Regions from separate parts of the Streptomyces sp. NPDC107546 genome, predicted to be linked through region 2. Evidence: riboswitches for the same ligand, from Rfam matches in the RefSeq annotation. Region 2 holds a riboswitch; the other holds the start of a gene.
What was found. A riboswitch is a leader RNA that binds a small molecule or an ion and turns the genes downstream of it on or off. The one in region 2 is predicted to bind cyclic di-AMP.

Region 1: linked by a shared signal. The riboswitch ahead of ACZ7L1_RS10570 (transglycosylase family protein) and the one ahead of ACZ7L1_RS08680 (M23 family metallopeptidase) in region 2 are both predicted to bind cyclic di-AMP.

What each region holds. Positions count from the first base shown of each region.
Region 1 covers NZ_JBVKBA010000006.1:22,520-26,187, reverse strand. Annotated here, with positions in the region: gene ACZ7L1_RS10575 (LysM peptidoglycan-binding domain-containing protein) at 65-1,063, shown strand; cyclic di-AMP (ydaO/yuaA leader) riboswitch at 1,262-1,428, shown strand; gene ACZ7L1_RS10570 (transglycosylase family protein) at 1,433-2,128, shown strand; gene eno (phosphopyruvate hydratase) at 2,522-3,668, shown strand, end outside.
Region 2 covers NZ_JBVKBA010000004.1:380,518-384,185, reverse strand. Annotated here, with positions in the region: gene ACZ7L1_RS08685 (aldo/keto reductase) at 1-747, opposite strand, end outside; gene ACZ7L1_RS08680 (M23 family metallopeptidase) at 834-1,883, opposite strand; cyclic di-AMP (ydaO/yuaA leader) riboswitch at 1,895-2,051, opposite strand; gene ACZ7L1_RS08675 (PP2C family protein-serine/threonine phosphatase) at 2,267-3,466, opposite strand.

The sequences.
Region 1 (3,668 bases), on a different contig from region 2:
AACGCGGCGGTCCGCACGCCACGGCCGTCGCGTCGGTCGATGCTGTCGTGTGAAAGGCAACCGCATGCTCTCCGGGAACGGTCGTCACCGTCGCCCCCGTCAGGCTCCGGCTCTCCTCGTCGCGGCAGGGGTGACCGGATCAGCGATCGCGATTCCGCTGCTCGGCGCCACCGGCGCGAGCGCGGCCACCGGCGTCACCTGGGACCAGGTCGCGGAGTGCGTCAGCGGCGGCTCATGGAGCGCGGACACCGGCAACGGTCACTACGGCGGGCTGCAGTTGACGCAGGACGACTGGGACAGGTACGGCGGTCTCGACTACGCGCCGAGCCCCGACCAGGCGAGCCGCTCGCAGCAGATCGCCGTCGCCGAGAAGGTCCTGGCGGCCCGGGGCGTGGGGGTCTGGGGCACCTGCGGCCTGCTGAACGGTCTGAGCAAGGACTCCGGCTCCGCCGGTGTCGACACGGGTGTCGCCGGGGACTCGTCGTCCGACGGCGGATCGTCCTCCGATTCCGGTCTCGGGTCCGGTCTTGACTCCGGTCTGTCCGACTCGTCCGGATCATCTGCGTCGACCACTCCGTCGCCTTCTTCATCCTCTTCGTCCCCTTCGTCCTCCTCGTCCTCACCCTCGTTCGGGGCGTCGACCGCCGACGCCGCCAACAGCGCACAGGGGTCCGGTGGTGCTCCGGCGGCCACGACGAAGAGCGATGGGTCGGACAAGTCGACACAGGACGATGCCTCGTCCGGGGCGAGTTCGCCCGAGACCTCGAGCGCCGGTCGTCATCGCGGCGACGGCGCCGACGAGAGTGCGGCGGACGGCCGTACGTCGGACGTGTCCGGCCGGCACGCCTCGCGCGGCACCACGGACGCGCGTGACGCCGTCGACGGTTCGTACACCGTCCGCCCCGGGGACAATCTGTCGTCCATCGCCGACTCCCTTGACCTCAGCGGCGGATGGACGGCGCTGTACGAGGCGAACAGGCAGACGGTCGGCGCCGACCCGAACCTCATCCTCCCCGGTCAGAGCCTTGCGCTCGGCGCCGACCCGACCGGCGACTCGTCCTGAACTGCCCCTTCCGTGGCGGAAGTTGACGACCCACTTCGCGCTGAATGTCCTGTTTGGTGAAAGTGAGATATGGGTCTCATAAGCCCTGATCGTCTTTGAAATTCCGGCGATCGACTGCTTACGGTCGTGATCGCTCGCCACAGCGAGCCCCGGCGGTCGCAACGCCGAATCCTGCCAGCGGCCGTACGGGAACAGTCGTCGCGTCAAGCGCCGTAGGCAGGAGCGGGGGACCCAAGGTAGGCGCCGCATCCGGGAGTTGACCGGAAGCGGCTCGGGGTGAAGCCGTGTTCCGCAAGGGGCACGGCCGGGCAACTCAACCGGCCCGAACCCGACAGCTCACCTCGCAGGCGTCGGTGAGGGGAATGAACCATGCTGTGTTCCGGCAACGGTAAGCACCGCCGCCCGTCCAAGGCCACCCGTGCCATCGCGCTCGCCGGTGTCGCCGGCGCTGCCATCGCCGGCCCGCTCCTCGCGGCCGGGAACGCCTCCGCGGCCACCGCCGCCCAGTGGGACGCCGTCGCCCAGTGCGAGTCCGGCGGCAACTGGCACATCAACACCGGCAACGGCTTCTACGGCGGTCTGCAGTTCACGAACTCCACCTGGGCCGCGTACGGCGGCACCGCCTACGCCTCCCGCGCCGACCTGGCCACCGAGGGCCAGCAGATAGCCGTCGCCGAGAAGGTCCTCGCGGGCCAGGGCAAGGGCGCCTGGCCGGTGTGCGGCAAGGGCCTGACCAGCGCCGCGTACAACGGTTCCGCGGCCACGGGCTCCTCGAGCGGCGCGAAGAGCACCACCACGAAGAGCACCACCACCCGCTCGACCGAGCGGCAGGCGGCCAACCGCTCCGCGCAGCGCCCGGCTCCGCAGAAGACCGTCACCACCCCGACCGGCCAGAAGGTCAAGAAGGGCGACGGCGAGTACAAGGTGGTCAAGGGCGACACCCTCAGCTCGATCGCCGCGACCCACCACGTCCAGGGCGGCTGGACGAAGCTCTTCGACCTGAACAAGGACATCGTCCAGGACGCCGACCTGATCTACCCGGGCCAGCAGCTGCACCTGAAGTGACAGCCACCCGGTAGCCGGGCCGCAGGCCCCTGCCAGGCGTGACCCCCACCGCGGGGGTCGCGTGAGGGCCCACCCCCGTCCCCACGGGCTCCCCGCTCCGGTGCGTGTTCCCCCGTGCGCGCCGGAGCGGGGTTTTTGCTGTCCGCCCTGTTCGCTGTCCCGCCCGTTCGCTGTCACGCCTCTTCGCTGTCCGGCCCGTTCGCTGTCCGGCCGTGCGGATTTCACCCGACCTTTCCCCAGCCCTTTGTTCCGGGCAGGAACAATGTGTACCGTCACCCTGTCCACGGGACGGTCGGTAGGCCGGCCGACAGCCCGGGGCGGTTAGGCTCTAGTCGCAAGGCACAGCCGCAAGGCAGACAGCCCCGCACTTCCAGCGTCACATCCAAGAAGGAGATGCTCGTGCCGTCCATCGACGTCGTCGTAGCCCGGGAAATCCTGGACTCCCGAGGCAACCCCACGGTCGAGGTCGAGGTCGGCCTCGACGACGGCAGCACGGGTCGTGCCGCCGTTCCGTCCGGCGCCTCCACCGGCGCCTTCGAGGCCATCGAGCTCCGCGACGGTGACCCCAACCGCTACCAGGGCAAGGGCGTCGAGAAGGCCGTTCTCGCCGTCATCGAGCAGATCGGCCCGGAGCTGGTCGGCTACGACGCCACCGAACAGCGCCTGATCGACCAGGCGATGATGGACCTGGACGCCACCGACAACAAGGGCTCCCTCGGCGCCAACGCGATCCTCGGCGTCTCCCTCGCCGTCGCCCACGCCGCCTCCGAGGCCAGCGACCTGCCCCTGTTCCGCTACCTGGGCGGCCCGAACGCGCACCTGCTGCCGGTGCCGATGATGAACATCCTCAACGGCGGCTCGCACGCCGACTCCAACGTGGACATCCAGGAGTTCATGATCGCCCCGATCGGCGCGGAGTCCTTCTCCGAGGCGCTGCGCTGGGGCACCGAGGTCTACCACACGTTGAAGAAGGTCCTGAAGAGCAAGGGCCTGGCCACCGGCCTCGGCGACGAGGGCGGCTTCGCCCCGAACCTCGGCTCCAACCGTGAGGCCCTCGACCTCATCCTGGAGGCCATCAAGGAGGCCGGTTACGCCCCCGGCCAGCAGATCGCCCTCGCGCTCGACGTGGCCGCCTCCGAGTTCTACAAGGACGGCAAGTACCTCTTCGAGGGCAAGGAGCGCTCCGCCGCCGAGATGACGGAGTACTACGAGGAGCTCGTCGCGGCCTATCCGCTCGTCTCCATCGAGGACCCGCTGTTCGAGGACGACTGGGCCGGCTGGAAGGTCATCACCGACAAGCTCGGCGACAAGGTCCAGCTGGTCGGCGACGACCTGTTCGTCACCAACCCCGAGCGCCTGGCCCGTGGTATCGAGGAGGGCGCGGCCAACGCCCTGCTGGTCAAGGTCAACCAGATCGGCTCGCTGACCGAGACCCTGGACGCCGTCGAGCTGGCCCAGCGCAACGGCTTCAAGTGCATGATGTCCCACCGCTCCGGCGAGACCGAGGACGTCACCATCGCCGACCTGGCCGTCGCCACCA
Region 2 (3,668 bases):
CAGGACGCGCTGTCCGCGGTCGGTCGCCAGGTGCTTGGCCGCGCCCTCCGCGCGCGCCGACTCCACGGTCGTACCCGGCCGGTACTTGCCGGTCAGGAAGCCCGACGCGAGCGCGAAGTACGGAACCGCCGCGAGCCCCGCACGGGAGGCGAGGTCCTGCAGCGCACCCTCGTAGGTGTCGCGCGAGACCAGGTTGTAGTGCGGCTGCAGCGCCACGTACCGCGCCAGGTTCTCGCGGTCCGAGAAGTCCAGGGACTCCTGGAGGCGTTCGGCGGAGATGTTGGAGGCGGCGATGGCGCGCACCTTGCCCGCCTTCACCAGCTCGTCGAGCGCGCCGATGATCTCCTCGACCGGCACCTCCGGCTTGTCGAAGTGCGTGTAGTAGAGATCGATGTGGTCGGTGTCCAGACGACGCAGGGACGCGTCGGCCGCGGCCCTGATGTTGGCGGCGGTCAGCCCCTGGTAGTCGGGGTGCTGGCTGACCTTGGTCGCGATGACCACGTCGGAGCGGTTGCCGCGCGCCTTCACCCACTTGCCGATGATGGTCTCGGACTCGCCGCCCTTGTTGCCCGGCACCCAGGCCGAGTACGAGTCGGCCGTGTCGATGAAGTTCCCGCCCGCCTCCGCGTATGCGTCGAGGACGGCGAAGGACTGCGTCTCGTCGGCGGTCCAGCCGAAGACGTTGCCGCCGAGGGACAGCGGGAAGACCTCGAGATCGGAAGAACCCAGCTTGCGAAGGGAAGTCATGCTCTGTGTCAACGCCCGGACCGGACCGGTGTCTTCCGGGAAGCCCGCAAAGATCTCGCAAACACCGCGCTCTTCGCGGGGCGGGGTCAGGGGTTGAGGCCCTTGCCGCGCAGCCAGGCCAGCGGGTCGATCGCGGCGCCGCCGTTCGGGTGGACCTCCAGGTGCAGGTGCGGCCCGGTGACGTTGCCGGTCGCACCCACGCGGCCGATGACGTCTCCCGTGCTGACCTTCTGCCCGACCGTGACGCTGATCGACGACTGGTGGCAGAACCACAGCTCGGTGCCGTCGTCGAGGGTGAGGATCGTGCGGTAGCCGTACGAGCCGGCCCAGCCCGCCTCCGTGATCGTGCCGCTGTGGACGGCCTTGATGAGTGTGCCGGTGGGCGCGGCGAAGTCCAGGCCGGTGTGGAAGCCGGAGGACCACATGGCGCCGGCGTCGCCGAAGTGGGAGGTCAGGGTGTAGGAGGAGGTCGGCAGCGTGAACTGCCGGGCGAGTGCGGCGAGCCGCGCGGCCTCCTGCGCCTGCTTCTGCAGAGCGGCGGCCTTGGCCTGCGCGTCGTCCTGCGCCTTGGCCGCCGCGGCGGCGGCCTTCTTCACCGCGGCGTCCTCGGCCGCCTGCGCCGCCTTCTGCGCGATCCGGTCCTGCTGGGACTCGGCCTGCTGCATGATCCGGGCGCGCAGCGCCTCGCCCGCGCCCTTCGAGTCGGCGGCGTCGGTGGCATCACCGGCGTCGGTCCGGCCGACGCTGCTGAGAGCGGTGGCCGAGCTCTCGGGAGCGGTGGAGTCGTCACCGATGAGCGCCTTGGCGGATTCCGTAACGGAGGAGAGGTCCGGCAGGGATGTGACGGAGGAGAGGTCCGGCAGGGATATGGACACCGGCGGCTTGCCGGGCTGCGCGGTGGCCATGCCGCCCGCGCCGACGGCGGCCATCACACCGACGCCGAGGACGGTGGAGCTGCGGGCGAGCCCGCCCCCGCGCTGCTTGACGACGCGGTGCCGGCCGCGGACGGGGCGGATGGAGTCCTCGGTGGGGTTCCACTCCTCCCAGGGGCCCTCGTCGATGCCGGGTGCGACGTCGAGAGTCTGAGTACCGTTCGGGGCGAACGAGGTGTTCTGGGCAGGCCGGTTGAACGCCACGTGGGCGCACTCCTTTCCTTCCGTCTCGCCTACCGGGTTAGCTGACGGGTTCGGAGCAGGAAGGTCTCCTACGCGCGTATACCGGCCGTGCGGCACGGCGGTATCCGCTCGATTCACCCCAAGGTGGTGGTTCCCCGGCTCCCTCGCGGGATTCGGCAGGCGCGCACGGAGCCGCCTCTGGTGACGGCTGGGACGACCGCGCTGCGTTATCGAACGTTAATAGACGCGGGGCCCGTATTCCAAGCCGTTCAGACAGATCCATTCATGCCGCCGACCAGGACTTTCAGGGCCTGAACGGAGGAAATCGGGCTAGTCGCCCCAGCCCCACCGACCACACGGATATTGACAGTATGTCAGTTGTTACGCGGAGGGGCATGACTCACTCACCCTTCGTGACCGCGCTCAGGGGGCGCCGGGCGGCGCACGGCCAGCAGGGCCATGTCGTCCGTACCGCGGCGACCGGTGTGCCGGGCGACCTCGCGCGTGAGGGTGCTCAGCAGGGCGCCCGGGGTGGGGAAGACCCGTCCGGCGAGGCGGACGGCGGGGTCGTAGAACCGACCGTGCGCGTCCCGTGCCTCCGAGACGCCGTCGGTGTAGAAGAGCAGCGTCGAGCCGGGCGGGAAGTCCCACTCCTCCACCCGGTCGGGCCGGACGCCGAGGTCGCCCATGCCGAGCGGCAGCGCGGGCTCGCGGGCCCCCAGTTCTCGCAGGGAACCGTCCGGGAGCAGGAGCAGCGGGGCGGGGTGGCCGCGGTTGACGATGCGGACGACTCCGGAGCCGTGCGGGATCTCGGCGAGAACCGCGGTGGTGAAACCCTCGTACACGTCGGGCCCCTCGCGTCCGGCGCGATCGCGGGACAGCGCCCGCTCCAGGCGCTGGGCGACGGCCTCGAGCGTCGGCTCCTGTTCGGCGGCCTCCCGGAAGGCGCCGATCAGAACGGCCACGGCGGTCACGGCCCCCATGCCCTTGCCGCGTACGTCGCCGACGACCAGCCGCACCCCGTACGGGGAGTCCTGGGCGGTGTACAGATCGCCGCCGATGAAGGCGTCGGCCTGGGCGGCCTCGTAGCGGGCGGCGACGTCCAGTCCACCGATCCGGGCGGCGGGCTCCGGCAGCACGGCACGCTGCGCGGCCTCGGCGATCTGGCGGGCGGAGGCGAGGCGGGCGACGTTGCGGCGGACCAGCACGTTGATGAGGACGGCGAGGGCGGCGACGGTGACGACCGTGGCCACCTCGGTGACCTCGCTCGCCTTTCCGAGCACGCCCAGCCCGAGGTGGACCCCGAAGACCACGACGACGGCCGCCGTGCCGGTGAGGACGGTGCCGCGCAACGAGAACAGGGGCGCGGCCACGAGCGGGGCGGCGGTGAAGAGGGGGCCGGCCGTGTAGTCGGACGGGGCGAAGAGGTCGAAGCAGACCCCGGCGACGATCAGCAGGCCGGGCAGGGCGCGCAGGAAGGCCCGCGCGTACGAGATCCGCCGCTCCTCGGCCTCCGTGGCGACCTCCGCCTCGGCCCCTCCGTACGCCGGCGCCGGAACGGCCCTCGCGCCGGGGGCGGGGGCGGGGCTACCGGGGTCGGGCACGGGGGCTCCGGGAGATTCGGGGGCTCCGACGAGCCGGCCGGGTCGGCCGGGTCGGCGGTCCTCGCGGTCGGGGAGACACCCGCCGGACCGGTTGCCGCGGTCGCTAAGACGCCCGCCCGACCGGTCGTGACGGCCGGGGAGACGCCCGCGCGACCGCTGGTGGTCCTCGGCCCTCTCCTCGGACGGCGCATCGGGCCCACGC